DNA from 4 places in the Streptomyces yamdrokensis genome. Region 2 is predicted to be linked to each of the others. Evidence: riboswitches for the same ligand, from Rfam matches in the RefSeq annotation. Region 2 holds a riboswitch; each other region holds the start of a gene.
What was found. Region 2 has a riboswitch for cobalamin ahead of ACWZEH_RS02605 (ABC transporter substrate-binding protein). Riboswitches for the same ligand answer to the same signal wherever they lie in the genome.
Positions count from the first base shown of each region.

Region 1: linked by a shared signal. The riboswitch ahead of ACWZEH_RS23425 (ribonucleoside-diphosphate reductase subunit alpha) and the one ahead of ACWZEH_RS02605 (ABC transporter substrate-binding protein) in region 2 are both predicted to bind cobalamin.
Region 3: linked by a shared signal. The riboswitch ahead of ACWZEH_RS06785 (cobalamin biosynthesis protein) and the one ahead of ACWZEH_RS02605 (ABC transporter substrate-binding protein) in region 2 are both predicted to bind cobalamin.
Region 4: linked by a shared signal. The riboswitch ahead of ACWZEH_RS27195 (energy-coupling factor ABC transporter permease) and the one ahead of ACWZEH_RS02605 (ABC transporter substrate-binding protein) in region 2 are both predicted to bind cobalamin.

Region 1 is NZ_CM132679.1:5,230,362-5,238,016, reverse strand. Features, by position in the region: gene nagB (glucosamine-6-phosphate deaminase) at 1-574, shown strand, start outside; gene ACWZEH_RS23445 (GntR family transcriptional regulator) at 783-1,547, shown strand; gene ACWZEH_RS23440 (DUF3311 domain-containing protein) at 1,679-1,945, shown strand; gene mctP (monocarboxylate uptake permease MctP) at 1,942-3,591, shown strand; gene ACWZEH_RS23430 (GNAT family N-acetyltransferase) at 3,688-4,218, shown strand; cobalamin riboswitch at 4,317-4,456, shown strand; gene ACWZEH_RS23425 (ribonucleoside-diphosphate reductase subunit alpha) at 4,581-6,974, shown strand; gene ACWZEH_RS23420 (ribonucleotide-diphosphate reductase subunit beta) at 6,974-7,655, shown strand, end outside.
Region 2 is NZ_CM132679.1:683,916-691,570, reverse strand. Features, by position in the region: gene ACWZEH_RS02630 (baeRF2 domain-containing protein) at 1-95, shown strand, start outside; gene ACWZEH_RS02625 (MFS transporter) at 411-1,619, shown strand; gene ACWZEH_RS02620 (alpha/beta fold hydrolase) at 1,859-2,737, opposite strand; gene ACWZEH_RS02615 (AfsR/SARP family transcriptional regulator) at 2,907-4,931, shown strand; gene ACWZEH_RS02610 (hypothetical protein) at 5,058-5,297, shown strand; cobalamin riboswitch at 5,722-5,933, shown strand; gene ACWZEH_RS02605 (ABC transporter substrate-binding protein) at 5,995-7,056, shown strand; gene ACWZEH_RS02600 (FecCD family ABC transporter permease) at 7,053-7,655, shown strand, end outside.
Region 3 is NZ_CM132679.1:1,645,386-1,653,040, forward strand. Features, by position in the region: gene ACWZEH_RS06760 (hypothetical protein) at 1-64, opposite strand, end outside; gene ACWZEH_RS06765 (alpha/beta hydrolase family protein) at 348-1,499, opposite strand; gene ACWZEH_RS06770 (class II aldolase/adducin family protein) at 2,323-3,024, opposite strand; gene ACWZEH_RS06775 (inorganic phosphate transporter) at 3,244-4,485, shown strand; gene ACWZEH_RS06780 (hypothetical protein) at 4,518-4,739, shown strand; cobalamin riboswitch at 4,883-5,025, shown strand; gene ACWZEH_RS06785 (cobalamin biosynthesis protein) at 5,148-6,140, shown strand; gene ACWZEH_RS06790 (cobyric acid synthase) at 6,137-7,655, shown strand, end outside.
Region 4 is NZ_CM132679.1:6,113,843-6,121,497, reverse strand. Features, by position in the region: gene ACWZEH_RS27225 (helix-turn-helix domain-containing protein) at 1-196, opposite strand, end outside; gene ACWZEH_RS27220 (ABC transporter ATP-binding protein) at 328-1,014, opposite strand; gene ACWZEH_RS27215 (ABC transporter ATP-binding protein) at 1,007-1,990, opposite strand; gene ACWZEH_RS27210 (ABC transporter permease) at 1,987-2,895, opposite strand; gene ACWZEH_RS27205 (ABC transporter permease) at 2,901-3,869, opposite strand; gene ACWZEH_RS27200 (ABC transporter substrate-binding protein) at 3,890-5,506, opposite strand; cobalamin riboswitch at 5,739-5,947, shown strand; gene ACWZEH_RS27195 (energy-coupling factor ABC transporter permease) at 5,978-6,727, shown strand; gene ACWZEH_RS27190 (energy-coupling factor ABC transporter substrate-binding protein) at 6,724-7,122, shown strand; gene cbiQ (cobalt ECF transporter T component CbiQ) at 7,129-7,655, shown strand, end outside.

The DNA of each region.
Region 1 (7,655 bases), 4.5 Mb from region 2:
ACTGCCCGCCGATCACCCCGAGTCCTACCGGTCGGTGCTCCGTCGCGAGGTCCTGGAGCCGCTCGGCATCGGCATGGACGCCTTCATGGGCCCCGACGGCACGGCCGAGGACGTACAGGCCGCGTGCGAGGCGTACGACAGGGCGCTGGCCGCGGCCGGCGGCGTCGACCTGCAGCTGCTCGGCATCGGAACGGACGGACACATCGGGTTCAACGAGCCGTGCTCCTCGCTCGCCTCGCGCACCCGGATCAAGACGCTGACCGAGCAGACCCGGGTGGACAACGCGCGCTTCTTCGGCGACGACATCGACCAGGTCCCGCACCACGTCATCACTCAGGGTATCGGCACCATCCTGGAGGCCCGCCATCTGGTCCTGCTCGCCACCGGCGAGGGCAAGGCGGACGCGGTCGCCGCGACCGTCGAGGGCCCGGTGGCCGCGGTGTGCCCGGCGTCCGCGCTGCAGCTGCACCCGCACGTCACGGTCGTCGTCGACGAGGCCGCCGCGACCGAACTCAGGCTCGCGGACTACTTCCGGCACACCTACGCCGGCAAACCGGACTGGCAGGGGATCTGACCGAAGCCCCCTGGACACCCCTCGCCGCAGCTCCGGGACCGCCGCGATCCCGGGCGGCCGCGGTGGACTAGACCAACCCCGGGCCCGGCGGTATACAGGGGGGATCACGGAGCGTACGGGAAACCTTCCCGGCCGCGGCCGTGCCACGATGTGAGCCGGGGCCGATGGCGTGTCGGTCGTTCGGCACTCGGAGCCGGGAAGGCAGAGCATGAGCACCGACGTCAGCAGTACGGAGAACGAGGGCGGGACTACGGTCCGTACGGCGCGCGTGCCCAAGTACTACCGGTTGAAGAAGCATCTGCTCGACATGACGGAAACGGCCCCTCCCGGTACACCGGTCCCGCCCGAGCGCACCCTGGCGGCGGAGTTCGACACCTCGCGCACCACCGTGCGCCAGGCACTCCAGGAGCTGGTGGTCGAGGGGCGTCTGGAGCGCATCCAGGGCAAGGGCACCTTCGTCGCCAAGCCCAAGGTCTCGCAGGCGCTGCAACTCACCTCGTACACCGAGGACATGCGCGCGCAGGGTCTGGAGCCCACCTCGCAGCTGCTGGACGTCGGCTACATCACCGCCGACGACGGGCTCGCCTCGCTGCTCGACATCTCCCCCGGCGGGCGGGTGCTGCGCATCGAGCGGCTGCGCATGGCGAACGGCGAGCCGATGGCCATCGAGACCACCCACCTCAGCGCCAAGCGCTTCCCCGCCCTGCGCCGCAGCCTGGTCAAGTACACGTCCCTCTACACCGCCCTCGCCGAGGTGTACGACGTCCATCTGGCGGAGGCCGAGGAGACCATCGAGACCTCCCTGGCCACCCCGCGCGAGGCCGGCCTGCTCGGCACCGACGTGGGGCTGCCGATGCTGATGCTCTCCCGGCACTCGCTGGACCGGGGCGGGCAGCCGGTGGAGTGGGTGCGCTCGGTGTACCGGGGGGACCGGTACAAGTTCGTCGCCCGGCTGAAGCGCCCGCAGGACTGAGCCGTTGAGTCAGCCTTCCGTGGAGTTTAAGTACGCAATTCCCGCGAGGGGTTCCGCCCCGGTCCGGCGCTGACCTAGATTTCCTGCGCATTACGCAGCGCAGGCGATCAGCGAGGGGACGGAGTCGTTCGATGTCACAAGCCCCAGATTCCAGCAGAGGCCCGGTGGTGACGCCCGCGCGCGTCGTCATCGGCGTCTGTCTTGCAGCACCGTTCGTGGCCATGCTGTGGGTCGGTTCGTACGCGAGGACCGACCCCACCTTCATCGGCATCCCGTTCTTCTACTGGTACCAGATGCTGTGGGTGCTGGTCTCCACCGCGCTGACGGTGATCGCCTACAAGCTGTGGCAGCGTGACCAGCGTGTCCGCGCGGCGGCGAAGGGCGGTGCGCGGCGATGAACGACGGCGTGAACGGCGTGGCACTCGCCGTCTTCATCTTCTTCTTCGTCCTCGTCACGGCGATGGGTTTCCTGGCCGCCCGCTGGCGCAGGGCCGCCAACGAGCACAGTCTCGACGAATGGGGCCTGGGCGGACGGTCGTTCGGCACCTGGGTCACCTGGTTCCTGCTGGGCGGCGACCTGTACACCGCGTACACCTTCGTGGCCGTACCGGCGGCGATCTACGCGGCGGGCGCGGCGGGTTTCTTCGCCGTGCCGTACACCATCCTCGTCTACCCTCTGATCTTCACCTTCCTGCCCCGGCTGTGGTCGGTGTCGCACAAGCACGGCTATGTGACGACGTCCGACTTCGTGCGCGGCCGGTTCGGCTCGAAGGGGCTGTCGCTGGCGGTGGCACTCACCGGCATCCTGGCGACGATGCCGTACATCGCGCTCCAGCTGGTCGGTATCCAGGCCGTGCTGGACGTGATGGGCGTCGGCGGCGGCGAGGACACCAACTGGTTCGTCAAGGACCTGCCGCTGCTGATCGCCTTCGGTGTGCTGGCGGCGTACACGTACTCGTCGGGTCTGCGGGCCCCGGCGCTGATCGCGTTCGTGAAGGACACGCTGATCTACCTCGTGATCGCGGTGGCGATCATCTACATCCCGATCAAACTGGGCGGCTTCGACGACATCTTCGCCAGGGCGAGCGAGGCGTACAGCGAGACCAACCCGGCCACCGGCGCGCCGCGCGGTTCGCTGGTGCCGGCCGAGGCGGGCCAGTGGACCTACGCCACGCTGGCGTTGGGTTCGGCGCTCGCGCTGTTCATGTACCCGCACTCGATCACCGCGACGCTGTCCTCGCGCAGCCGTGAGGTGATCCGCCGCAACACCACGATCCTGCCGCTCTACTCGCTGATGCTGGGCCTGCTGGCGCTGCTCGGCTTCATGGCGATCGCGGCCGGGGTCGATGTCAGCAACGGGCAGCTGGCGATCCCGCAGTTGTTCGAGAACATGTTCCCGGCCTGGTTCGCCGGCGTGGCCTTCGCGGCCATCGGCATCGGGGCGCTGGTGCCGGCGGCGATCATGTCGATCGCGGCCGCGAACCTGTTCACCCGCAACATCTACAGGGACTTCATCAAACCGGACGCGACGCCGGCGCAGGAGACCAAAGTCTCCAAGGTGGTCTCGCTCCTTGTGAAGGTGGGGGCGCTGGCCTTCGTCCTCACCATGGACAAGACGGTCGCCATCAACTTCCAGCTCCTCGGCGGCATCTGGATCCTGCAGACCTTCCCGGCGCTGGTGGGCGGCCTGTTCACCCGCTGGTTCCACCGCTGGGCGCTGCTCGCTGGCTGGGCGGTCGGCATGCTCTACGGCACGGTCGCGGCGTACGGGGTGGCCTCGCCGACGCAGAAGCACTTCGGCGGTTCGTCGCAGGAGATCCCGGGCATCGGCGAGATCGGCTACATCGGCCTCACCGCCTTCGTGATCAACGCTCTGGTCACGATCGCCCTGACCTTCGTCCTGAGGGCGGTCAAGGCTCCCGAGGGCGTCGACGAGACCCGGCCGCAGGACTACACGGCGGACGCGGGCGACCCGGGGGTCAGCACCGAGCTGCCCCTGGACACGGCCGGCAAGGTCGATACGGCCGCCGAGGGCACACACTGACGCGGTACGGCGAGGGCACACACTGACGCGGTACGGCGAGGGGCCGCCGGATGTCTCCGGTGACCCCTCGCCGTACCCGTGGGGCACACTCGCCCCATGGACACCGTCATCCGGCCGGTGGAGCCGTACGAGTTCGAGGAGCTCGGTGAGATCACCGCGCAGGCCTATCTGCGCGACGGGCTGCTCGACTTCGGGGAGAGCGACGCGTACCTCGGTGAGCTCAGGGACGTCGCCGGGCGGGCCGCGGCCGCCGGGGTACTGGTCGCCGTGGAGGGGACCGGGGCAAAGGCGGGCGGCGCGGGGAGAGTGCTGGGCGGGGTGACGTTCGTACCGCGCGGCGGGCCGATGGCCGACATCGCCGGGCCCGGCGAGGCGGAGATCCGGATGCTCGCGGTCGCCCGTGCCGCCCGGCGCCGGGGTGTCGGGGAGGCCCTCGTCCGCGCCTGCGCCGACCGGGCACGGGCCACGGAGGGGTGCGTACGGGTCGTGCTGTCGACCCGGCGGACGATGCGTGCGGCCCACCGCGTCTACGAGCGTCTCGGTTTCGTCCGCTCTCCCGGGCGGGACTGGAACCCTGTCCCGCACCTGGACGACATCACGCTGCTCACCTATGAGCTGACGCTCTGACACCCCTGCGCCCCTCGCCGCTCGCCGCTCGCCCCTGCGCCGCAATACCCGCCGGGACACAAGATATGGGACTGCCGACAGCACCCGGCACAAGATGTATGCTCATGCTCGCTGTCGCCGCAGGGGAATCCGGTGCGAATCCGGAACTGTCCCGCAACGGTGTACTTGTGCGTGTTCACGTTTCCCGTGTGCCCGCACGGGCTTGAGTCCGAGGACCTGCCGACAGTGCACCCGGCCGTCCGGTCCGGGTGCCCGACGTCCGGGCCTCGTGGAATGGGCCGGTGGACGCGTGGCGCGTGTGCGTGCCCGTGCGCTGCCCCCTGCCCTTGCGAGGCCCCGTGCCGAGCGAGGGAGAGCCCCACGTGACCATCGCGCCAGCCGATCCTGCTTCAGCGGTCGACGTGAGCGACGGCCCCGGTGCCGCGCTGCTGCGGACCCTGACCGAGCTGACCGCAGACCTCCAGGGCGCCGACCCCGGCCGGGTCGCCGCCGCCGCGCTGCGCGGCCGGTCCGCGCACGCGGACGAGACCGAGCTGCGCGAGCTGGCCACCGAGGCGGCGGCCGGACTCATTTCCGAGGACCCCGTCCACTCCCGGCTCGCCGCCCGGCTGCTGACCCTCGGCATCCGCGCCGAGGCCGCCTCTCAGGGGGTCACGTCGTTCACGTCGTCGATCGCGACCGGTCACCGTGAGGGTCTCGTCGCGGACCGGACCGCCGCGTTCGTCCTGGGGCACGCGGACCGACTCGACGCGCTGATCGACCCGCAGGCCGACGACCGCTTCGGCTACTTCGGGCTGCGCACCCTGCACAGCCGCTATCTGCTGCGGCATCCGGTGACCCGCAAGGTCGTGGAGACACCGCAGCACTTCCTGCTGCGGGTCGCCGCCGGCCTCGCGAAGGACGCCGGGAACACGGACGTCCGGCCGGTGGACGAGGTCGCCGCGCTGTACGGCCTGATGAGCCGCCTGGAGTACCTTCCCTCCTCCCCCACCCTGTTCAACTCCGGTACCCGGCACCCCCAGATGTCGTCCTGCTACCTCCTCGACTCCCCGAAGGACGAGCTGGACTCCCTCTACGACCGCTACCACCAGGTGGCCCGCCTCTCCAAGCACGCCGGCGGCATCGGCCTTTCCTACTCCCGCGTCCGCTCCCGGGGTTCACTGATCCGCGGCACCAACGGGCACTCCAACGGCATCGTCCCGTTCCTGAAGACCCTGGACGCCTCGGTCGCCGCCGTGAACCAGGGCGGCCGGCGCAAGGGCGCGGCGGCGGTCTACCTGGAGACCTGGCACTCTGACGTCGAGGAGTTCCTGGAGCTGCGCGACAACACCGGTGAGGACGCCCGCCGTACGCACAACCTGAACCTCGCGCACTGGGTGCCGGACGAATTCATGCGCCGGGTGAACGCCGACGCGCCCTGGTCGCTGTTCTCCCCGTCCGACGTTCCGCACCTGGTCGACCTGTGGGGTGAGGAGTTCGACGCGGCCTACCGGGCCGCCGAGGCCGCGGGCCTGGCACGCAGGACGATCCCCGCGCGGGAGCTGTACGGGCGCATGATGCGGACCCTCGCCCAGACCGGCAACGGCTGGATGACGTTCAAGGACGCCGCCAACCGCACCGCCAACCAGACCGCCGAGCCCGGCCACGTCGTCCACTCGTCCAACCTGTGCACGGAGATCCTCGAGGTCACCAGCGACGGGGAGACCGCGGTCTGCAACCTGGGCTCGGTCAACCTCGGCGCGCTCGTCGACCGGGACGCCGGTGACCTGGACTGGGTGCGGCTGGACGAGACCGTGCGCACGGCCGTCACCTTCCTCGACCGGGTCGTGGACATCAACTTCTACCCGACCGAGCAGGCGGGCCGCTCCAACGCGCGCTGGCGCCCGGTGGGGCTGGGCGTGATGGGCCTCCAGGACGTCTTCTTCGCCCTGCGCCTGCCCTTCGACTCGCCCGGGGCCCGGCGGCTCTCCACCCGGATCGCGGAGCGGATCATGCTCGCCGCGTACGAGACCTCCGCCGACCTGGCCGAACGCGAGGGTGTCCTGCCGGCCTGGGAGCACACGCGGACCGCCCGGGGCGTGCTGCACCCCGACCACTACGACACCGCTCTCGCCTGGCCCGAGCGGTGGTCGGCGCTGCGCGAGCGCATCGCGTCCGTCGGCCTGCGCAACGCGCTGCTGCTGGCGATCGCGCCGACCGCCACCATCGCGTCCATCGCCGGCGTGTACGAGTGCGTCGAGCCGCAGGTGTCCAACCTGTTCAAGCGCGAGACGCTGTCCGGCGAGTTCCTCCAGGTCAACCCGTACCTGGTGAACGATCTGAAGCGGCTGGGCGTGTGGGACGCGCGGACCCGCGAGGCGCTGCGCGAGGCCGGAGGCTCGGTGCAGGAGGTCCCCTGGATCCCCGAGGAGGTGCGCGAGCTGTACCGGACCGCGTGGGAGATCCCGCAGCGCGGTCTGATCGACATGGCCGCCGACCGCACCCCGTTCCTGGACCAGTCGCAGTCGCTGAACCTGTTCATGGAGACGCCGACCATCGGCAAGCTCTCCTCGATGTACGCCTACGCCTGGAAACGGGGTCTGAAGACCACGTACTACCTGCGCTCGCGTCCGGCGACCCGCATCGCCCGCGCGGCCCAGGCGCAGACCACCACCGCCCCCGTTCCCGCCCCTGCCCCCGTCCGGCAGCCGGCCGCCGGCCCCGAGGCCGTCGCCTGCTCCCTCGAGAACCCCGAGTCCTGCGAGGCCTGCCAGTAATGACCAGCACCACGGGCGCCACCCGGACCCAGAACCTCCTCGACCCGGGCTTCGAGCTCACCCTGCGCCCCATGCGCTACCCCGACTTCTACGAGCGCTACCGGGACGCGATCAGGAACACCTGGACCGTGGAGGAGGTCGACCTCCACTCGGACGTCGCCGACCTCGCGGAACTGAGCCCCGCGGAACAGCATCTGATCGGCCGCCTGGTGGCGTTCTTCGCCACCGGCGACTCGATCGTGGCCAACAACCTCGTGCTCACCCTCTACAAGCACATCAACTCCCCGGAGGCGCGGCTGTATCTGTCGCGGCAGCTCTTCGAGGAGGCGGTGCACGTCCAGTTCTACCTGACGCTGCTGGACACCTATCTGCCCGACCCCCAGGACCGGACGGCCGCGTTCGCGGCCGTGGAGAACATTCCGTCCATCCGGGAGAAGGCCGAGTTCTGCTTCCGGTGGATGGACTCGGTGGAGAAGCTGGACCGGCTGGAGACGCGGGCCGACCGTCGCCGCTTCCTGCTCAACCTGATCTGCTTCGCCGCGTGCATCGAGGGTCTGTTCTTCTACGGGGCGTTCGCCTACGTGTACTGGTTCCGCAGCCGGGGCCTGCTGCACGGTCTGGCGACCGGCACCAACTGGGTGTTCCGGGACGAGACGATGCACATGTCCTTCGCCTTCGACG
Region 2 (7,655 bases):
CGGCCGAAGGCACAGGAACCGATGCCGACGCCGACATCCCGGTGGGCGGTCTCGGTGCCCTGCTGCGCTGGACGTACGAGCCCACCGCGCGGTGACGGGGGACAGCGCCCGGCCTTGACCCCGTACAGTTGCCGCCGTCCGTCGGGCGGCGGCAACGTGCGCGCCACGGTGCATGACCGTGGACAACGTTGCCACCGTTGCCGCGTGTCAATATATGACCAATCAATTATTTGAATGACCATCGGTCCGAGTGAGCCCTCACGGCGCCGTCACCCAGGCGCGCAGCTCGACCTCACAACGACTGCCACGGGCCGGGAGCCTTTCTGGGCTCTGGGCTCTGGGCCCAGGGGTCGACGTCGCTCCCGCTTTCCCGCTCCCGTACCGCTGCCTTCGAAAGGTTGTTCCGCACCATGCCGCTGGCTCTGCTGGCCCTGGCCGTCGTCGCGTTCGCCATCGGCACGACCGAGTTCGCCACGATGGGGCTGCTGCCCCAGATCGCCGACGGGGTCGACGTGTCCGTGCCGCACGCCGGCAACCTCGTCTCCGCCTACGCGCTCGGTGTCGTCGTCGGCGCGCCCCTGCTGACGGGCATCGGCGCGCGCATGCCCCACAAGCGACTGCTGCTTCTCCTGGCGGGACTGTTCGTGGTCGGCAACGCGGCGTCCGCGATCGCTCCCGACTTCGGCCTGCTCTTCGCCGCACGGTTCCTGGCGGGCCTGCCGCACGGGGCGCTGTTCGGCGTGGGCGCCGTCGTCGCCTCACGACTGGTCGCCCCGGGACGCGCGGCACGTGCCGTCTCGAGGGTGTTCCTCGGTCTCACCGTCGCCAACATCGTCGGAGTCCCGGCCAGCACGGCCCTTGGGCAGCAGCTGGGCTGGCGGGCCGCCTACTGGGCGGTCACCGCCATCGGACTCGTCGCCCTCGTCATGCTGGCCTGCTTCGTCCCCCACCAGCCACGTGGCCGGCAGTCCGGCATCCGGACCGAGCTGCGGGCCATGGGCAACCGGCAGGTCGCGATCGGCATGGCCGTCGCCGTGGTCGGGTTCGGCGGATTCTTCGCCGTCTACAGCTACCTGGTGCCCATGCTGACGAATCTGACGGGAATATCGGACTCCTCGACCACTCTGGTCCTCGCGCTCTACGGCGTCGGCATGACGCTCGGCACGCTGATCGCGGGTCCGCTCACGGACCGTGCCCTGCGGCCGACGCTGTATGCGGGCCTGGCGCTGCTCGCCGCGGCCCTGGTGACGTTCTACTTCACCGTGCACAGCGTCGTGCCCGCCCTGGTGACGATCACCGTGATCGGCGCGATGGGCTCTCTCATCACCACGCCCGTCCAGATGCTGCTCATGGCCAAGGCCAAGAACGCTCCGACGATGGCGGCGGCCTCCAACCACTCCGCGTTCAACCTGGCCAACGCGGGCGGGGCCTGGATCGGCGGCCTGGTCATCTCCGCGGGCTGGGGCTGGGCCGCGCCCAGCCTGGCCGGTGCGGCTCTCGCCCTGGCAGGCCTCGGCCTGGCCTTCACAGGTGGTCTGGTGGACCGGGGCAGCCGGCCCTCCGAGGTGATCATGGAAGGCGGGGCCGTGGCCGACCAGGAGACGCGTACGGCCACGTGACGACCTGGGAAGAGGAGGAACCGTGCCGGGCCCGTCAGAAGTGCGGGCGGGCCCGGCACGGTGTCCGGCCAAGGGGGTGACACCCGGTACCTGACCCGCCCGGCCCGTCAGCACACGGCCCGATCGGCACGCGGTCCGATCAGTACGCGTCCTGGCGCGCGGCCGAAGGACGTCGTACCTCCGGCCGCGCTGAGGGTGACACCCGGCGATGTCGCCCAGAGGGCCCAGCCGGTCAGGACTCAGCGAGCGAGCAGGTCCCGCAGGGCCCCGGTGACGTCGCCGGGCGCCTCCTCCGCCATGAAGTGACCGGAGGTGACGGTGGTGTGCCGCAGGTCGGGTGCCCAGGCGCGCCAGACCGCGGCGGCGTCGTGGCCCAGGGCCGCGCCCCAGTCCTGCTGGAGCACCGCGACCGGCATACGCAGCCGGTTCCCGGCCGTCCGGTCGGCCCGGTCGTGTTCGAGGTCGACGCCGGCGGAGGCGCGGTAGTCGGCCACGATCGAAGGAACCGCGGCACGGCAGGCCGCCAGGTACGCGGCGCGGATGTCGGCCGGGACCGCCCGGTCGTCGGTCGCCCAGACGTCGAGGAAGTGTCCGAAGAAGACGTCCGGCTCCGCGGCGATCATGCGCTCCGGCAGGCCCGGCGGCTGAGCCATCAGGTACAGGTGGAAGGCGACGGACGCGGTGACCCCCTGCAGCACCTCCCACATGTCGAGGGTCGGCAGGACGTCGAGGCAGGCCAGATGGGTGACCGTACCGGGGTGGTCGAGCGCGGCGCGGAAGGCCACCAGGGCGCCGCGGTCGTGCCCGGCCAGCGCGAACCGCTCGTGCCCGAGGGCCCGGGCCAGGGCGATGACGTCGCCGGCCATGGTGCGCTTGGCGTAGACGGTGCCGTCGGTGTCCTCCGGTTTGCCGCTGGCACCGTAGCCGCGCAGGTCGGGGCAGATCACGGTGTGCTCGGCGGCGAGGTCGGTGGCCACGTGACGCCACATGAGATGGGTCTGCGGGAAACCGTGCAGCAGCACGACGGGAGGGCCCGAGCCGCCTACGGCCGCGTGCAGGAAGACCCCGTCGGCGACGGGAATGCGATGATGGCCGAAACCGGCGATGACAGGTGTCATGGCCAGGCTCCTTTCCTCGGGGAAGCGGGTCCCTCCATGCTGTGGGCGCCGGATGAGCAGGCAATGAGCAACGGTCGCGCGGCAGCCGGGAACGGCACACTGGCGGTCGCTTCGCGGCGGCATCCCGGCCCGGGGCCGCCGCGCCCGGCGGAAAGAGAGTGTGGGAAGGGTGCGTGTCGTCTTCGGTGTACTCGGACCCGTGGTGGCCTGGAACGCGGACACAGACGCAGACTCGGGTGCAGGAGCTGAGGCCGAAGCCGAGGGGAAGGGCAGGACGGCCATCGCCCTCAAGGGCCCCCGACACCGCTCGGTGCTGGCACGGCTGATCATCGCCCGGGGACGTGTCGTGCCCGTCCGGCGCCTGATCGACGACCTCTGGCCCGATCCGCCCGGCGACGCGACGGGCTCGGTGCGCACCTTCGTCGCCGCGCTGCGCCGCGCTCTGGAACCGGAACGCGCTCCGCGTACTTCGGCCCGGCTGCTGGTCACCGAAGGCCCCGGGTACGCGCTGCGCGCCGCCGCGGACGAGGTGGACGCCTGGCGTTTCGAGCAGGAGGTCACCGCCGCCGCGGCGCTGTCCCCGACGGACGTGGCCTGCCGGCTCGAGGAGGCACTCGGCTGGTGGCGCGGACCGGCCTACGCGGAGTTCGCGGACCAGCCGTGGGCTCGGACGGAGGGACGGCGCCTGGCCGAACTGCGGCTGCACGCCGTCGAACGGCACGCCGAAGCACTGCTGGCCCTGGGCCACTCCGAGCGGGCGGCCGCCGGCCTGCGGGTGCACACGACGGAGCACCCGTGGCGGGAGCACGCCTGGCGGCTGCTCGCCCTGGCGCTGTACCGCGCGGGCCGTCAGGGGGACGCGCTGGCCGTGCTGCGGCAGGCACGCAACGCGCTCGCCGAGGAACTGGGCATCGAGCCGGGCCCGGGCCTGCGCGGCCTGGAGGCCGACATCCTCCACCAGGCGGACCCCGCGCGCCCCGCCTCCGGCACCGGCGGGACGGCGGGACAGGTGTGGGAACGGGCCGCTGCCTCGTACGACCGCACCGTGGCCACCGGCGCGAGGGCCCGCCTGGAATCCACGGTGGGACTGCTGCGCGGCCTCGCGGTGGCCGGCGGCGGCGGTCTGCCGGCCGCCCTCGAACACCGGGTCTCGGCCGTCACGGCGGCGGAGGAACTCGGCGACGCCGAACTCACCGCCCGAGTGATCGGCGCCTACGACGTCCCGGCGATCTGGACCCGCTCGGACGACCCGGAGCAGGCGGCTCAGGTCGTCCGGGCCGCCGAGCGCACCCTCGCAGTCCTGCCCACCGAGGGCCACGAGGCCTCCAGGGCCCGGCTGCTGGCGACGATCGCGCTGGAATCGCGCGGTACGACAGGCATGCGCGGTCCGCAAGCCGCCCGGCAGGCCGAACAGTTGGCCCGCGCTCTCGGAGATCCGGCGCTGCTGGCGTTCACGCTCAACGCCGTCTTCATGCAGTCCTTCGACCGGACCGGGCTGGCCCCACGCCGGGAGTCGATCGGCAGAGAGCTGATCGACGTCTCCGCCCGGCACGGCCTGGCCACGTTCGAGATCCTCGGCCACCTCGTCCGGCTGCAGGCGCGCAGCGCCCTCGGCGACTTCATCTCGGCCGACCGGCACGCGGCCGCCGCCGACCGGCTGGCCGACCGTCACGAACGGCCGCTGGTAGCCGTGTTCACCCGGTGGTACGCCGCTCTGCGGCTGGACGCGACCGGCCGGGCGCCGGCCCCCGAGGCGGAGGGGGCCTACCGGGACGCGGCCGCCCTGCTGGACGGCTGCGGCATGCCCGGCCTGGCCCGGGGTCTGCTGCCACTGGCGCTGCTGTGCCTGCGTCTGCGCCATGGCCTGCCCCTGCGTCTCGACGGGACCGTCGACTGGGGACCGTACGCGGACTGGGTCCGGCCGCTGATGCTGATCGAACAGGACTGCCGCGCCGAGGCCGCCGAGGCCCTGCACGGGACTCCCGAACCGCCGCGCGACCTCCTCCAGGAGGCCCTGTGGTGCCTCACCGCCAGAGCGGCACTCGCCCTCGGTGACCGGGACGGCATGCGACGTGCCCACACCGCGCTCGTCCCGGCGGCCGACGAACTGGCCGGCGCGGGCAGCGGGCTGCTCACCCTCGGTCCGGTGTCGGCCCACTTGGCCGACCTCGCGGTCGCCCTCGAGCACGCGTGACACTTCTCGAGCGGGACGGTAGGTACAGCCTGCTGTACCACCGATCCGGCGGCCCGGGGGATCGGCCGGGCGGGGCACCGGTCCGTAGCGTCAAAGGCCTCGCACGCCTCGACGGAGGAGCCCTCCATGCCCCACACCGACCCCTCCCGCCGCACGCAGGCCGCCGACCGCGGTGCGGCACCGGACCGCAACAGCGGCGCGGTCGTGATCCGCACCCTGCTCTGGGTGGTCCTGACAACCAGCGTCGTCGGCAACACCGTGGCCTCGTCCACGGGGGCCGGTATCGGCGTGCACCTGGTCGTCGGTGGGGTCACCGCGCTGTGCGCCACCCTGTTGGTCGTGCGCCACCTGCGGAGCAACCGGTGAGAGTGCCCGTCCGGTCGGGTTCGCGCACCGCCCCGCGCCCACGACGAGAAGGGCGGGCCGGGCGCGCCGGGGTCTCGCGTGTGTCAGGCGTGCGGCGGCTTCCTGCTCCTCGTGGGCCGGGCCGGACAGGTGCGCCTGCTCGACGGCGGTCCGCAGAGGGCCGGGCCGGACGTCGAACAGCGGGTGAGCCGGGGGCGTCCCGCCCGGCACCCTCTCCACCGGCTCGGGGCCGGAGAAGGCCGGTAGCGCTCTGCCCACACCGGCGCGGCTCGGCGGGAGGCGTCCGTCCACCCGTGAGGGCGGCTGCGGCGTACTCGTCCGAACCCTCTGAGCAGCCCCACGCCCGACCGGTCCGCCACCACCGCAACCGACGGCACCGGGCACGGCGACTCCGTACGCTCCGTCCAGGTCGCCCGACCGATCTTGGTACGCTTCCGGAGCCAGTCGTGCCACATCCGAGGCCAGGGAATCCGGTGGAAATCCGGAACTGACGCGCAGCGGTGAGGGGGACGGGCGGAGCATTCGTGACGCCACTGGGGCGGCGGGCCGGCCGGAAGGACGGCGCGCACTGCCCTGGGAAGGCGCTCCGTCCGGGCGAACCCGAGTCCGAAGACCTGCTGGCACCCGGCCGCCATGGGCGGCGGGGTCCTCCGTAGGCCAGGCTCCGCGTACGAGCCCCGACAGGCAAGGCGTCCCCGTGCCCCGTGCTCTCTCCGTTCCCCGCTGCCGTGCCGCAGCCCTTCTCCTCACTCCCGCCCTGCTGCTCACCGCCTGCGGCGGTGGCTCGGGGGACGACGACGCCGACAAGGGCTCGGACAAGCCCGCCGCGTCCGGCCACCCGCTCACCCTCGACAACTGCGGACACCGGGTCACGGTGAAGTCCGTACCCCAACGGGTCGTCTCCCTCAACCAGGGCACCACCGAGATCCTGCTCTCCCTCGGCCTCGCCGACCGCATGGCCGGCACCGCCACCTGGACCGACCCGGTGGCGAAGGGCCTCGAGAAGGCCAACGCGTCGGTACCCCGCCTGGCGGACAACGGGCCGTCCTTCGAGAAGGTGCTGGACACCGAGCCCGACCTCGTCACGGCCTCCTTCGTCTCCACGCTCGGCAAAGGAGGCGTCGCCACCCGTGAGCAGTTCGAGGAGCTGGGTGTACCCACGTACGTCTCACCGGCCGACTGCGCCGCCGGAAAGGACAACGACAGCGGTGGTGACGGCTCCCGCAGCAGGCCGCTCGCCCTCGACACCGTCTACGGCGAAATACGCGACCTCGCCCGCGTGTTCGGCATCGAGGAACGCGGCGACAGGCTGGTCGCGGAACTGAAGGAGAGGGTGCGCGAGGCCACCGAGGGCCTGGACGCCTCCGGCACCTCCCTCATGTACTGGTTCGCCAACTCGCAGTCGCCCTACCTGGCGGGCTGCTGCGGCGCCCCCGGTGCCATCACCCGCGCGATCGGTGCCGAGAACGCCTTCTCCGACACCCGCGACGAGTGGCCGCAGGTCAACTGGGAGACCGTCGCCGACCGGGACCCCGACGTCATCGTCCTCGGCGACCTGACCCGCAGGTCCCAGACCGCGGAAACCGCCGAGGCGAAGATCCGTTTCCTGGAGACCAATCCGGCCACGCGCAACCTCGCCGCGGTGAAGGAGAAGCGGTACGTCCTGCTCAGCGGCCAGGCGATGAACCCCTCCATCCGCACCGTGGAAGGGATCGAGCAGGTCGCCGCCGGCCTGCGCGACTTCGGGCTCACCAAGTGAGCCTCCGCACCCTGCTGCCGGCCGGCGGCGGGCTCGCGGCGCTGGCCGCCTCCGTCGCCGTCGCCGTGACCATCGGGCCCGCCGACATCTCCACCGCCGACGTGTGGGCGTCGGTGGTGGCCCGTCTCGGCGGCGGCGAGAGCACGTTGACGCCGTTGCGCGACGGCATCGTGTGGAACCTGCGGATGCCGCGCACCCTGCTCGCCGCCCTGTGCGGTGCCGGACTCGCCCTGTGCGGCGCGGTCATGCAGTCCCTGCTGCGCAACCCGCTCGCCGACCCGTTCGTACTCGGCGTGTCCTCCGGGGCGTCCACGGGCGCGGTCGTCGTGGTGGTGCTCGGCGTCGGCGGCGGGGCGGTGTCGCTGTCGGCGGGCGCCTTCGCCGGTGCCCTGGTCTCCTTCGCGCTCGTGATGCTGCTCAGCCACAGTCTCGGCGGAAGCATGGACCGGGTGGTGCTGTCCGGCGTGGCGGCCATGCAACTCTTCTCCGCGCTGACCTCGTTCATCGTGCTGACCTCCGCCGACGCCGAGACCACCAGGGGCGTGCTGTTCTGGCTGCTAGGCTCGCTCGCCGGCGCCGACTGGGGTCAGGTGCTGCTG
Region 3 (7,655 bases), 960 kb from region 2:
CCGCAGGGGCCGGGGTGCCTTCCGGCGGGCGCGGCGCGGGGCGGCGCGAGCGCTGCTGGTTCATTGCCCTGGGTGCGGCGGCCAGGGGTCGCGGGCGGACAAGTCGAAGCCTGGAGTCGCGCGGGATACGGGACGTCACGGGTGCAGTCTCGCGGTTGACGGTCCGAAAACCCAAACGGAATGTCACACGCGGCGAAGGGGAAGGCCAACGCACCGGGGAGCACGGACGGTCGGAGGAAGGAAACAGGCCGGGACAGGCCGCGGACACGCCGCGGAGCGGAATCCCGGCGGTGGCCCGCGGGACCGGCGGTCACGGCCGTCCCGCGGGCCGCCGCGGTGCGCGGCGGTCACATGAAAGGGGTGAGGAAGCGGCGCAGCACCTCTTCGTAGGTGTGCGGGTCGGCGTTCCACATCGCGCCGTGCGGAGCGTTGTCGACCGTGTGCAGGGTGACCGTGTTGGGCTGGGCGGCGGCCAGGCGGCGGGAGGGCAGCCAGGGGGCCACCGCGTCGCCGGGGCCGTGGACGATCAGGGCGGGGATGCCGACGCGCTCCGGCCCCGGGGTGCCCGGGTGACGACCACCCTGGTGATGACCGAAATGGTCGCCGTGGCGGCCGGTGCGGCCCTGGGCGGCGCGGACCGCCAGGGGCAGCAGCGCGCCGGGCGTACGCCGGGCGGCGGCGAGGGCCCGGAGTGTCGATTCCCAGCTGAGTACCGGGGAGTCGAGGACCAGCCCGGCGACGTGGTCGCGCAGCCCGGAGCGGGCGGCGGCGCGCAGCGCCATGGTCGCGCCGGTGGACCAGCCGAGCAGGACGACCTGCCGGGCGCCGGCGTCCACCGCGTACCTGATCGCCGCGTCGAGGTCGCGCCACTCGGTCTCGCCGAGGTGGTTGAGGCCGTCGGGCGAGCGCGGCGCGCCCCGGTCGCCCCGATAGGCGGGGGCGAGCACCGGAAAGTGGTGCCGGTGCAGGAACTCCATGAGGTTCATGGTGTGTTCCCGGGTGGTGCCGAGGCCGTGCACCGCCAGCACCCAGGTGTCCCGGACTCCCGGCACGAACCAGGCGGGTAGAGGGCCGAGTTCGCCGGGGACGTCGACGTCTGTGTGGTCCAGGCCCAGGGCGGTCCCCGGATCGCCGACGTAGAGGTTCGGGGTGAACCAGACCCGGTCACCGGGCTCGAGGGTGCCCCGTACGACGCGTTCGACCCGGCGTACGACGGTGTCGGCGGAGGACGGAACGCCGGCCAGGACGGGGCCGACGACCGCGTGTGCGCCGTCACCGGCGAGGCCGTAGCGGCCGGGCCGCAGCGCGGCGAGGTGCCGGGTGAGGGTGACCTGTCCGGCGGCGACGCCGTGCACGGTGAGCCGGGGCTCGGTGGGCAGGGGTCTGCCCGGCGGCGCCTTGAGGGCGGCGTCGCTGGCAAGTCTGCCGACCGCCACCGCGGCGACGGAGGCCCCTATCACGGCGGTGACGGCAGCGGCCGTCGTTCTGACAGTACGCACCCACCCAGTGTCCCGGTGGACCTGCCGCCCGGCCACCCCGGCGGTCGCACGGGACCGGGCTGCCGGGTACGCCCGGTCGCCGGGCCGGGCGGCAGCCGGGGGGCCGGGCTGCCGAGTCGCCAGGTCGCCGGGCTGCCAAGGGGTCCTTGCACTGTGCCCGCCCGGGCCGCGCGGCCCGGCACCGGACCTCGCCGCGTTGCCGGAAAGCCCTGGCAGCTCCGCCACGAGGGCTCTGTGGCGCCTCGCGATGCTCCCCCATTGCCTGAAAGGCGTGGGCGGTACCCCCGGCACCGGACCACGCGACCTCATCGGGCGTTCATGGTGCAAGGACCCCTGAGGGCCCGGTCACGCGGTCGATGGAGGCTACGCCGGGGGGCCGTCACCGGCGTCGGCCGGCCGCTCCGGGCGACGCCACCGCCACCCTCCGGCATCGGCCGGCCCGGCCCCGCTGCCCGTGAGCACGTGAGTACGTGAGCACGTGGATGATCCAGCCGGCGCCTGCTCCCCGCCGGCAGCCCCGGAAGCCGACCGGGCCGGCCGGCCACCCGGCCACGCGGTGGACACGCCCGCCGGGGAGACTCCACCGGCGGCGACGGCCGGCCGCTCCGGAGCGTGCCGCCCCCCACCGGCCGCCGGTCGCTCAGCCGCGCTGCCCGTGAGCGCGTGGGCGGTCCGGAGGCTTCCGTCGGCCGGCGGGCCCGGGAACCGGCCCCCCCCCGGCCGACCGGCCCCCGGTCGGTGGACGCCCCGCCGTGGGAGACGACGCCGGTGGCGGCCGGCCGTTCCGGTCCCGCCCCGTCACCCGCCACAGCCGGTCAGCCGGTCAGCCGTGCCGGCCGTAGCTCTGCAGGCGGTCCGTGACCTCTGCGAGCCGGTCGGCCGACAGGAGGTTCGGGGAGCGGCCGGGGACGGACGAGGCGGTCAGCCAGAGCCTGCACATCCACTCCAGCTGGGCGGTGCGGTCGTAGGCCTGGTCGAGGGTCGCGCCGTAGGTGACGGTGCCGTGGTTCTGGAGGAGGCAGCCGGTGCGGTCCTCGAGGGCACGCAGCATGTTCCCGGCCAGCTCGTCGGTGCCGTAGGTCGCGTACGGGGCCACCCGTACGGGTCCGCCGAGCGCGGCGGCCATGTAGTGGATCAGCGGGAGTTCGTCGACGAGCGTGGAGACGGCCGTCGCGTGCACGGCGTGGGTGTGCACCACCGCGCGGGCGCCGGTCGTGCGGTACACCGCGAGATGCATGGGCAGCTCGCTGGTCGGGGCCAGGGTCCCGAGGACCTGCCGGCCGGTGAGGTCGACGCCGGTGACGTCGTCCGGCGTCAGCCGGTCGTAGGGCACCCCCGAGGGGGTGACCAGCACGGTGTCCCCCACCCGCAGCGAGACGTTGCCGGAGGTTCCGACGACGAACCCGTCCACGACGGTTCGGCGGGCCGCCCCGACGAGGGCGGTCCAGGCGCGGGCCTCCTCGTCGCTCGCCGGCCGCTCCCGCCGTTTCCTCGCGCCCCGCCGGTCGACCTGTCGCTCAGCCATGCCGTGATCCTGCCGGGTGACCGAAATCTCTTCAACGGCGTGCTCCGGCTCCCGGTCGTGCCCGCCCGCCCCCCGACTGCCCGTCCGCAACCGCCTCCGGCCGGCCCTGGAGCAATCGGCTTCATCACGGTCACCCCAATGCCCATCCCAGTTCATCTTCCGTTCATTCAGGTTACCTACGTTCAACACGCCAATGACTTCGAACGATTGCTTGGGTAAATGGAAAGCTTCTCGCTGATCCTCGCGATTGTGGTGGTAACCGCACTCGCGTTCGATTTCACGAACGGTTTCCACGACACCGCGAACGCGATGGCGACGACCATTTCGACCGGTGCTCTCAAGCCCAAGGTCGCGGTGGCCATGTCCGCCGTGCTCAACCTGGTGGGCGCCTTCCTCTCCGTGGAGGTCGCCAACACGATCTCCAAGGGCCTCGTCGACGAGGCCGGCATCCGTCCCGAGGTCATCTTCGCCGCACTGGTCGGCGCGATCCTCTGGAACCTCCTGACCTGGCTGGTCGGTCTGCCGTCCAGCTCCTCGCACGCCCTGATGGGCGGCCTGATCGGCGCCACCGTCGCCTCGGCGGGCTTCGGCGCGGTGCACGGCGACGTCCTGGTCACCAAGGTACTGATCCCCGCGATCGCCGCGCCGCTGGTCGCCGGCCTGGCCGCGATGTTCGCGACCCGGCTGACCTACCGCATGGGCCGCAGGTCGGCCGACAGCAAGGCGTCCGAGAAGGGGTACCGGGCCGGCCAGATCGCCTCCGCCGGTCTGGTCTCCCTGGCCCACGGCACCAACGACGCCCAGAAGACGATGGGCATCATCACCCTGGCCCTGGTCGCCGGCGGCACCCTCGCCCCGGACTCCGACCCGCCGATGTGGGTCATCCTCTCCGCGGGCATCGCCATCGCGCTCGGCACCTACCTCGGCGGCTGGCGCATCATCCGCACCATGGGCAAGGGCCTGACCGACCTCCAGCCGCAGCAGGGCTTCGCCGCCCAGACCAGCGCCGCGACGGTCATCCTGGCCTCCTCCCACCTCGGTTTCTCCCTGTCCACCACGCACTCGGTCTCGGGTTCGGTGATGGGTGCGGGCCTGGGCCGCAAGGGCGGCGTGGTCCGCTGGTCGACGGCCACCCGGATGTTCGTCGCCTGGGGCCTGACGCTGCCGGCGGCGGCCCTGGTCGCGGCGATCGCCGAGTGGATCTGCGGCTTCGGCAGCTGGGGCACCGCCCTCGTCGCCGTCTTCCTGGTCGGCTCCAGCGCGGCGATCTGGAAGATCTCCCGGCGCGAGGTCATCGACCACACCAACGTGAACGAGACCGACGAGGAGCAGAGCGGCGTCGTGACCGCGGCCATGGCCGCGGTGGCCACCCCGCCGGCGGGCCACGTGAGCGACGAACTCTCGGCCACCGTCCCGGCCCCCACCGACCCGACGGCCCCTCCGGCCAAAACCACGGTCTGACCCCCAGCAGGACGCGAAGGAAGAAGAGCACCATGAAGATCGACTGGGCCTCCCTCGGTTCCGTCTTCGGCGTCAGCCTCGTGGTCACCGTGGCTCTGGTGGCCCTGTTCACCCTGGGCATCACCGGCCTGTCCCACCGTGAACGGGCTGCGGCCCGGGGCGGGTCCGCGACCCTCGCGGTCACCGGCGCCTACGCCTGCTTCGCGGCGTGCGCGGCGGCGGTGGCATACGGGATCCACCTGATCATGGCCTGACGGTCCGTCCGACGGGCGGTGCGGGGCACGTTGCCTCCGTACCGCCCGTTCGCCGTGCCCGTGCCGCCTTCGGGGTCCATCCTCCGGAACCCCTCTGTGGGCCTCAGCACACTTCAGCCTCGCAGGTCAACGGCAAGTTGACGGTTCTTCCGGACCATGGTGGACTGCCGAAGCCAATACGGGCGGCAGGAGAGGAAGCCGGTGCGATTCCGGCGCGGTCCCGCCACTGTCACCGGGGTGAACCACCCCGGGAGCCAGGAACTCTCGCCGCCGGTCTCGTCGAACCAGGGCGTGGACACCCTGAGTGAGGACATATCGCCATGCCCGGCTGCCTGTCGAGGTCGACCAGCGACGCCCCGCCCCCGCCCGGGGCGGCCATCCCCACCGGATCCCTCACCGGCTGAACCCATGGGTGCCGATCGCGCGTTCGCGTACGGCGCCGCTGCCGGCCTCCTCGGCGACCTGCTCCTCGGCGATCCCCGCCGAGGGCACCCGGTCGCCGCTTTCGGGCGGGCCGCGGCTGCCGTGGAACACATGCTGTGGCGGGACGACCGGGGCCGGGGCGCGCTGCACACCGCCGTCTGCGTCGGCGGGGCCGTCGCTCTGGGGAGCCTGGCCGCCCGCTGTGCACGGTCCTCCCCCGCCGCCTCCGTCGCCCTCACCGGCGCGGCCACCTGGGCCGTCGTCGGAGGGACGTCGCTGGCCCGGGAGGCCCGCGCCATCGGGCGCGCCCTGGAGTCCGGGACCGCCGAGGGCGTCGCGGCGGCCCGGGCGCGGCTGCCGCACCTGTGCGGGCGGGACCCGCAGGCGCTGGACGCCGACGGGATCGCCCGCGCGGTCGTGGAGTCCGTCGCCGAGAACACCTCCGACGCCGTGGTGGGCGCCCTGGTGTGGGGGGCCGTCGCCGGTGTGCCGGGACTGCTCGGGTTCCGGGCCGTCAACACCCTGGACGCCATGGTCGGCCACAGGTCCCCCCGCCACCTGCGGTACGGCTGGGCCTCCGCGCGCCTCGACGACGTCGCCGGGTGGCCCGGGGCGCGGCTGACCGCCGTCCTCGCCTCGGCCGCCGGGCCGGACCCGCGGGGTGCCGTGCGGGCCTGGCGCGCGGATGCCGCCGAACATCCGAGTCCCAACGCCGGGCCCGTGGAGGCGTCCTTCGCGGGCGCGCTCGGCGTGCGGCTCGGGGGGACGCTGTCCTACGCCGGGCGGGTCGAGCACCGGCCCGTCCTCAACGGCGGCGGCCGTGCCGTGACCGTGGCGGACATCGACCGCGCGGTACGGCTCTCGCGCCGCGTCGGCTGGCTGGCCCTCGGTGCCGGCGTCGTCGCGCGGCCCGTGGTGCGAGCGGTGACGCGGTCGGTCACGCGGTCGGCGCGCCGCGGGAAGGGACGTACGTCATGAGCGGTGGAGGCCTGCTGGTCGCCGGTACGACGTCGGACGCCGGCAAGAGTGTGGTGACCGCCGGGATCTGCCGGTGGCTGGTGCGGCAGGGCGTCAAGGTCGCGCCGTTCAAGGCGCAGAACATGTCGCTGAACTCGTTCGTGACGCGGGAGGGCGCCGAGATCGGCCGGGCGCAGGCCATGCAGGCCCAGGCCTGCCGGGTGGAGCCGCACGCACTGATGAACCCGGTGCTGCTCAAGCCCGGCGGGGAACGGAGCAGCCAGGTCGTCCTGCTGGGCCGGGCGGTCGGCGAGCTGAGCGCGCGCGGCTACCACGGCGGGCGGCAGCAGCAGCTCCTGGGCACGGTGCTGGACTGCCTCGCGCAGTTGCGGGGCACGTATGACGCGGTGATCTGCGAAGGAGCCGGCAGCCCGGCCGAGATCAATCTGCGGCGCACCGACATCGTCAACATGGGGATCGCCAGGAACGCCGGACTCCCCGTCCTCGTCGTCGGCGACATCGACCGCGGCGGCGTCTTCGCCTCCTTCTTCGGCACCGTCGCGCTGCTGTCCCCCGAGGACCAGGAACTGGTCGCCGGGTTCCTGGTGAACAAGTTCCGGGGGGATGTGTCGCTCCTCGAGCCGGGCCTGGACATGCTGCACGGTCTGACCGGGCGGCACACGTACGGCGTGCTGCCCTTCCGCCACGGGCTCGGCATCGACGAGGAGGACGGGCTGGCGGTGTCCCTGCGGGGCGCCGTGCGGGAGTCCGCGGTCGCCGCGCCGGTCGGCGAGGACGTGCTGCGGGTCGCCGTGTGCGCGGTGCCTCTGATGTCCAACTTCACGGACGTGGACGCGCTGGCCGCCGAACCGGGCGTCGTGGTCCGCTTCGTGGACCGGCCCGAGGAACTGGCCGACGCCGACCTCGTGGTGGTGCCGGGCACACGCGGCACCGTACGGGCGCTCCAGTGGCTGCGGGAGCGCGGACTCGCCCACGCGCTGAGGCGGCGGGCGGCCGAGGGGCGGCCCGTGCTCGGGATCTGCGGCGGCTACCAGATCCTCGGGGAGCACATCGAGGACGACGTGGAGAGCCGCGCCGGCCGGGTCGACGGACTCGGCATCCTGCCCGTACGGGTCCGGTTCGCGCGGGAGAAGACACTCGCGCGGCCCGTCGGGCAGGCCCTCGAAGAGCCCGTCGAGGGCTACGAGATCCATCACGGGGTCGCCGACGTACGGGGAGGCGAGGTGTTCATCTCCGACGACCGGGGACACGGCCTGGACGGCTGCCGGGTCGAAGCGGCCTGGGGCACGCACTGGCACGGCTCGCTGGAGTCGGACGGTTTCCGCCGGGCCTTCCTGCGCGAGGTGGCCGCCGCCGCGGGGCGCCGTTTCGTGCCCGCCCCCGACACCTCGTTCGCCGCGCTGCGCGAGGAGCAGCTCGACCGGCTCGGCGATCTGATCGAACAGCACGCGGACACGGACGCGCTGTGGCGGCTCATCGAGTCCGGCGCGCCGCAAGGACTGCCTTTCATTCCAC
Region 4 (7,655 bases), 5.4 Mb from region 2:
CGAGGGCCTGGGCGACCTCGGGGCTGCCCAGGGTGTCGCCCTTCTCCATCTTGCCGAAGAGCGACCAGTCCCAGCCCAGCCGCTCTCCGAGCTGCCGCAGGCTGACGCCCTTCTGGGCCCGCAGCCGTCGTAGTTCCTCGGCGAACCGCTGACGCGGTTCCTGGCTGCGGCTCGTGACGACGCGGCGCTGCGACAAGGCCGTTCACCTCCACGGACGGTGCGGAAGGCGCGTCCGTCCTCGTTCGCGTGACGCGCCGAGTACGCAACCTAATGCGTGGTGTTGGGGGAATATCGCCGTTTCACGCCGATTCACCCGGTCGTATTCCCCTACCGCGTGCCCGCCGTCGCCTTCTCCGGGGTCACCACCGTGTTCCAGTGGACCGTGCGGTCGCACCAGTGGTCGAGGAGGACGTGGTCGTGGCCCACGGCCAGGAGGCCGGCGCCGGTTTCGGTGCGGTAGGCCTCGACCACCGCCACCAGGGCCGCCGTCGTCGACGCGTCGAGCATCGCGGTCATCTCGTCGCAGATCAGCCAGCGGGGGCGGAGCACCAGTGCGCGGGCCAGGCAGGCGCGTTGGAGCTGGCCGTCGCTGACCTCGTGGGGGCGGCGGGTGAGGAGGTCGGGGGTGAGGCCGACGGTGGTGGCCAGTTCCGGGACGCGTTCGGGGACGGTGTCGCGGCGGCCGGTGGCGCGCAGGGGTTCGGCGATCAGGTCGGCGAGGCTCAGGCGGGGGTCGGCGGAGAGGCGGGGTTGCTGGAAGACCACGCCGAAGGTGGTGCGCAGGTCTCGCGGGGCCCGGTGGCGCCAGTGGCGTACCGGGGTGCCGTCCAGGAGGAGGGTGCCCGCGTCGGGGCGGTGCAGGAGGGCGGCGACCCGGGCCAGGGTCGACTTGCCGCAGCCGCTGGGGCCGAGCAGGCCGACGGCCTCGCCGGGGGCGACGGTCAGTGAGGCGTCGCGTACGACGGGGGCCGAGCGTCGGTCGTAGCCGGCGGTGATGGCGCGCAGTTCAAGCACGGGCGGTCTCCGGAACGGGGTCGGCCTCGACGACGGGGTGGTGGCAGGCGGCCGTGGTGGTCAGGGGCGGGAGGGTGGCGCAGGTGGGGGTGGCCCGGTCGCAGCGGGGGGCGAAGGCGCAGCCTTCGGGGAGGGCGCCGAGTTCGGGGGGCATGCCGGGGATGGGGGTGAAGGCTCGGTCGGGGAGGGCGTTCAGGAGGCCCCGGCTGTAGGGGTGGCTGGGGCCGGGGGTGCCGAAGAAGGTTTTCGCTTCGGTGAGTTCGACGATGCGGCCCGCGTACATGACGGCGACGCGGTCGGCGATGCGTTCGGCTGCCGCCAGGTCGTGGGTGATGATCAGGAGGGCTCGGTCGCCGGCGGCGTCGACGTGGCCGCGGAGTTCGTCGACGGTGTGGTCGACGAGGTCGCGGTCGAGGCCGGTGGTGGGTTCGTCGGCGAGGAGCAGGGGTGCGTCGCCGACGAGGGCGAGGGCGGTGGCGGCGCGCTGGGCGAGGCCGCCGGAGAGTTCGTGCGGGTGGCGGTCGAGGTGGTCGGCGGGGAAGGCCGCGCGGGCGGCGGCCTTTTCCCCGGCTGCGCGCAGGGCCGCGCGGCCGCGTACGCCGGTGAGTGCGGCGACCGTCTCCTCCATCTGTGCGCGGATGGTGCGGACGGGGGTGAGGTGGGCGGCCGGGCTCTGCGGGATGAGGCCGATGCGCCGGCCGCGCACGGTGCGGGCGAGGGTGCGTTCGTCGGCGGCGAGCAGGTCGAGGTCGCCTAGGAGGGCGCTGCCGGCGGTCTGCGCGTTGGCGGGGAGCAGGCCGAGGAGGGCGGAGGCGAGGACGGACTTGCCGCAGCCGCTCTCGCCGACCAGGGCGAGGCATTCGCCGGGGGCGACGTCGAAGTGGGCGTCGGTGACGGCGGCGACGGGGCCCGGGCCGGGTACCAGGAAGCGCACCGACAGTCCGCGGACCGACAGCACGGGAGGTCGCTCGGTCACAGCATGAGCTCCGATCGGCGGCGGGGGTTGATCCGCTCCCGCCACACTCCGGCGAGTCCGGCGATGGCGAGGGTGGGGATGATCAGGAACAGGCCGGGGAAGAGGGTGGGCCACCACTGTCCGGCGAGCAGGGTGCCGCGGGCGCCCTGGATGAGGGTGCCGAGGCTGGCGGTGTGGGTGGGCAGGCCGAGGCCGAGGAAGGACAGCGCCGATTCGTGCCACATGGCGTGCGGGATCATCAGGACGGCGGCGAGCCCCGCCTGCGGCAGTACCCCGGGCAGCAGGTGGCGCAGGACGACCCTGCGGCGGGAGGCGCCGCCGGAGACGGCCGCGTCGATGTACGGGCGGGAGCGCAGGGAGAGGACCTCGGCGCGGACGATGCGGGCGGTGGACAGCCAGTGGGTGGCGGCGACCGACACCACCACCGGCCACACGCCCGGCCGGAACATGGCGACGATGAAGATGCCGAGCAGGAGGTGCGGGACGGAGGAGATGGTGTCGACCAGGCGCATGACGAGGCGGTCGACCCAGCCGCCGAGTGCTCCGGCGGTGGCTCCGACGGCGGTGCCGATCACGGTGGCGGTGAGTGCCGCCACGACTCCGACGAGCAGGGAGACCCGCAGGCCGTAGACGCAGCGCAGCAGCAGGTCGCGGCCCACGTCGTCGGTGCCGAAGGGGTGGGCCCAGCTCGGCGGGAGGAGCTTCGAGGCGAGGTCGACGGCCTGCTGGTCGAGCTGGACCAGCGGCGGGACGAGCAGGACCGCGAGGGCCGTGAGGGCGACCAGGGTGGCGGAGACGCGCAGGCGCAGGGTGTGGGTGGAGCGGCGTGCGGTGCCGCGTGAGCGCCACCCGGTCCCCGCCGCGGGTACGGTCGCGTCGGCCTTCGTGACGGTGGTGTCAGTCATCAAAATCACATCTCACTGAGCTTCACCCTCGGGTCGGTCAGTCCGTACAGGAGGTCCGCCAGGAGGTTTCCGGCGAGGACGGCGGCGGTGGCGAGGGTCGTCAGCGCGGCCAGGAGCGGGAAGTCGACGGCGGTGGCCGCCTCGACGGTGGCGGCGGCGATGCCGGGCCAGCTGAAGACGGTCTCCACCAGCAGGGCCCCGGTGATGAGTTCGGGTACGCGGGAGCCGATCAGGGTGAGGACGGGCAGGAGGCCGGAGCGCAGGGCGTGGCCGAGGAGCACGGTGCGTTCGCCGAGGCCGCGGGCGCGGGCGCCGCGTACGGGGTCCTCCGCGAGGGCGTCGCCGACGCCTTGGCGTACGTACAGCGTGAACCAGGGGAGCTGGGAGAGGGCGAGGACGCCGGCGGGGAGGATCAGGTGGTGTGCGACCTGTCCCGCGGTGACGTGTTCGCTGCCGGTGTCGGTGAGGCCGCCGGCCGGGAGGACGCCGAGTTGGAGGGCGAACAGCCAGACGGCGAGCAGGGCGATCCAGAAGACCGGTGCGGCCTCCAGGGAGTACGCGAGGGAGGTGACCGCGCGGTCGAGGGGTGAGCCGGGGCGGCGGGCGGCGAGCACACCGAGCAGGGTGCCGAGCAGGACGGCGACGGCGAACGCGGCGGTGCACAGCAGCGTGGACCACACGATCCGCTCGCCGATGGCCTCGGCGACCGGTTGGCGCAGCACGCTGGACTGGCCGAGGTCGCCGGTGACGGCGGAGGTCAGCCATTCCCACCACTGGGCGGCGAAGGGACGGTCCACTCCGAGGTTCTCGCGGAGCCGGTCGAGGGTCTCCTGGTCGGCGCCGAGGGCGGCGGTGCCGGCGTAGGCCTTGACGGGGTCGAAGGGGGAGGCGGCGGCGATGGCGAAGACGCCGAAGGTGACGACGAGCAGGACGGGCACGGCGAGCAGGGCCCGCCGTGCCACGAGGCGGGCCATGGGGCCCCAGGGCAGTGCGGTCACTTCTTGGGCTGCCAGTTCTCGGCGTTCCACCAGGGGCCGCTGGCGAAGCCGTGCTCGTGCGGTTCGACCTGGGTGGTGAGCCCGTCCCAGCGGTCGGCGAGGACGTAGAGGTGGTCGATGTGGGTGAGGAAGGTGTAGCCGGGGTTCTTGGCGAGTTCGCGCTGGAGGTCGTCGTAGGCGGCCTTGCGGTCCTCGGGGTCCTGGCTGCGGCGGCCGGTGTCGAGGGCCTCGTCGACGGCGGGGTTGTCGTAGCGGGCCATGTTGTTGAAGCCGTCGCCGGCGAGGGAGGAGTGGAGCAGGGTGTAGAGGCCGAAGTCGGGGTCGCCGGTGCTTCCGAAGCCGGCGAGGACGGCGTCCTCGCCCATCCGGGGTTCGATGACCTCCCAGGTGGCGCCCTCGACCTTGACGTCGATGCCGGCCTTCTTGGCGTCGGAGGCGTAGGCGAGGGCGTGGTCCTGGCGGACCTTGTCGCCGGAGGGGTAGAAGAGGGTGAAGGCGGCCCGGGTGCCGTCCTTGGCGCGGATGCCGTCCTCGCCGTCCCGGCCGGTCTTCCAGCCGGCCTCGTCGAGGATGCTGCGGGCCTCGTCGAGGTCCTGGGGGCGTTCGATGTCCTTGGTGTACCAGGGGTCGTCCAGGGGCAGCGGGCCGTAGGCGGGGCGGCCGGCTCCGTCGAGGATCTTGTCGACCATGGCCTCGCGGTCCACGGCGAGGTCGAGGGCGCGGCGGATCGCGGTGTCGCCGGTGACCTCGTTCGCGGTGGGGAGGGTGACGGCGCGGAAGTCGTAGGAGGTGGCCTGGTAGGTCTTGCGGCCGTCGTCGTTCTTGAAGGTGGCGGCGAGGTTGGGCGGGAGGGCCGCGCCGTCGAGGTCGCCGGAGCGCAGGCGGGTGGCGCGGACGTCGTCGTCGGCGATGACCGCCATGGTGAGCTTTTTCACCTTCGGGGCGCCGCCCCAGTAGTCCGGGTTCGCCTTGAAGGTGAGCTTCTCGCCCTTGCTCCAGCCGGTGAGGACGTACGGTCCGGTGCCGACCGGCTCGGTGTTGAAGGCGCCGGTGTTGGGGTCCTGCCCGGCGGTGATGTGCTCGGGGACGATGGGCAGGACGGTGCGGGCGGCGAAGGCCGCGTACGGGTACCTGAGGGTGAAGACGACCTTGTCGTCGCCGTCCGCGCGGACCTTCTCGACAGCGTCCAGTTCGCTCTTGGCGGTGTTGTTGGTCTTGTCGTCGAGCACCGTTTCGTACGTGTGGACGACGTCCTCGGCGGTGAGGGGTTCGCCGTCGCTGAACGTCACGCCGGAGCGCAGGGTGTAGGTGTAGGTGCGGCCGTCGTCGCTGATCTCGGGCAGGGCCTTCGCCAGGGCGGGCTCGAGTTCCAGGTCCGCGTCCCGGGCGAGCAGTCCGTCGAAGATCTTGGAGTTGCCGTCCTTGCCGTAGCCGAGCAGGGGGCTGAGGGTGTCGGGTTCGGAGGGAACGCCGATCACCACGGACTCGGCGGACCCGCCGCCGTCCGCACCGGCGTCCGAGCCGCCGGTCGGCGCCGAGCAGGCGGCGGCCAGCGCGAGCGCGGCGGCCGTGGTCGCCGCGCCGGTGGTACGCCGTATTCGTCGGGTCGTCATCGAACCTCACACCTCTGCTGACTGGAATACGTTGTTGCATATTAATTGCAGCAAGGTTCTGCCCAGGGCCCCGGCCCCTCATGCCGACGTTTCGGGGAACAGCGGCCGCCGGGTGCCGCCCCTGTCATCGGCGTGCGTCGGGTGTCAAGGCCGCAGGTGTGCGCCGGGGTACGAGCTGTGCGGCGCCGTCCGCGCGCCCCCGGCACCCGCTTGTCACCGGGCCGGAGCCGGTCTACTGTCGCCACGCCTTGGTGAACGGGAAATCCGGTGCGACACCGGTGCGGCCCTCGCCACTGTGATCGGGAAGTCCGGCTCCGGCCCCTGGTCCTGTCCCCGACAGGACCGACGGGCAGCCACTGGGTCCCCCCTGGGACCCGGGAAGGCGGAGTTCGGGCGGTGGTACCCGTCAGCCAGGAGACCGGCCAAGGCGCGTCAACCATCCACGAGGTGCTGGAGAGGGTCTGCCGAGTCATGCACATTGCCGAAGGTTTTCTGCCACCGGCGCACGCGGTCGCCTGGGGTGTCGCGGCGGCGCCGTTCGTCGTCCACGGCGCCCGGTCACTCATCCGTGAAGTCAGGGAACATCCCGAGAGCACGTTGTTGCTCGGCGCCTCGGGAGCGTTCACCTTCGTTCTGTCCGCGCTGAAACTGCCGTCGGTGACCGGGAGTTGCTCCCACCCCACCGGCACCGGGCTGGGCGCCATCCTGTTCCGGCCGCCGGTCATGGCGGTGCTGGGCACCATCACCCTGCTGTTCCAGGCCCTGTTGCTCGCCCACGGCGGGCTGACCACGCTGGGCGCCAACGTCTTCTCCATGGCGGTCGTCGGGCCGTGGGCGGGGTACGGCGTGTACCGGCTGGTCCGGCGGTACGGGGCGCCGCTGATGGCGGCCGTGTTCTGCGGCGCGTTCGTCGCCGACCTGTCCACGTACTGCGTCACCAGCGTGCAGCTGGCGCTCGCCTTCCCCGACCCGGGGAGCGGGTTCCCGGGCGCGCTCGGGAAGTTCGGCTCCATCTTCGCCGTCACGCAGATCCCGCTCGCGGTGAGCGAGGGGTTGTTGACCGTGCTGGTGATGCGCCTGCTGGTGCAGTCCAGCAGGGGTGAACTGACCCGTCTCGGCGTGTTGGTGGCCAAAGCCGCCCGCAACAGGCCTGCCGCGTCGGCGCCGGCGCCGGCGACGGCGGGGACGGGAACGGGAACGGAATCGGAGGTGGCGCGATGACCAGGAACGCGAGGATCAACACGCTGCTGCTGCTCGCCGTGGCCGCGCTCGCGGTGCTGCCGCTGGCGCTCGGGCTCGGCGACCACAAGGAGGAGCCGTTCGCCGGTGCGGACGGTGAGGCTCGGACCGCGATCACCGAGATCGAACCGGACTACGAACCGTGGTTCTCGCCACTGTACGAACCCCCGTCCGGTGAGATCGAGTCGGGGCTGTTCGCCCTCCAGGCCGCCGGCGGCGCGGGGGTCCTGGCGTACTACTTCGGGGTGCGGCGCGGACGCCGGCAGGGTGCGGAGCGGGCACGGGAGCAGCAGCCGGTGCCCGGCACCGGACCGGACACCGGACCCGGCGCCGACGCGGGCGCGGGCGCGGCGGTCTCCCCCGGGCCCCGGGCCTGATCGCGCGTGCTGCCGATCGACGCGGCGGCGCACAGCAGTCGCTGGCGCCGCCGTCATCCGGTGGACAAGGCCGTGCTCGGACTGGGGCTCACCGTGCTCGCCGTCTCCCTGCCGCCGTGGCCGGGCGCGGCCCTGGTGCTGGTGACCGCGCTCGCGGTGCTGCTGGGCCCGGCGGGGGTGCCGGGCCGGCGGCTGTGGCGTGCCTACCGGGTGCCGCTGGGCTTCTGCGTCACCGGGGCGCTCACGCTGCTCGTGCAGGTGGGCGGACCGGACGGGTTGGTGTCGCCGGCCCCTGAAGGGCCGCTGCGCGCGGTTGAGTTGCTGCTGCGCACTTCGGCGGCGTCCCTCGGGGTGCTGCTGTTCGCGTTCACCACGCCGATGTCGGACCTGCTGCCGCGCCTGGTGCGGGCCGGGGTGCCCGCACCGCTGGTGGACGTGGCCCTGGTGACGTACCGCATGAGCTTCCTGCTGCTCGACTCCGTGCGCCGGGTCGGTCAGGCGCAGGCGGCCCGGCTGGGGCACACCACCCGGGC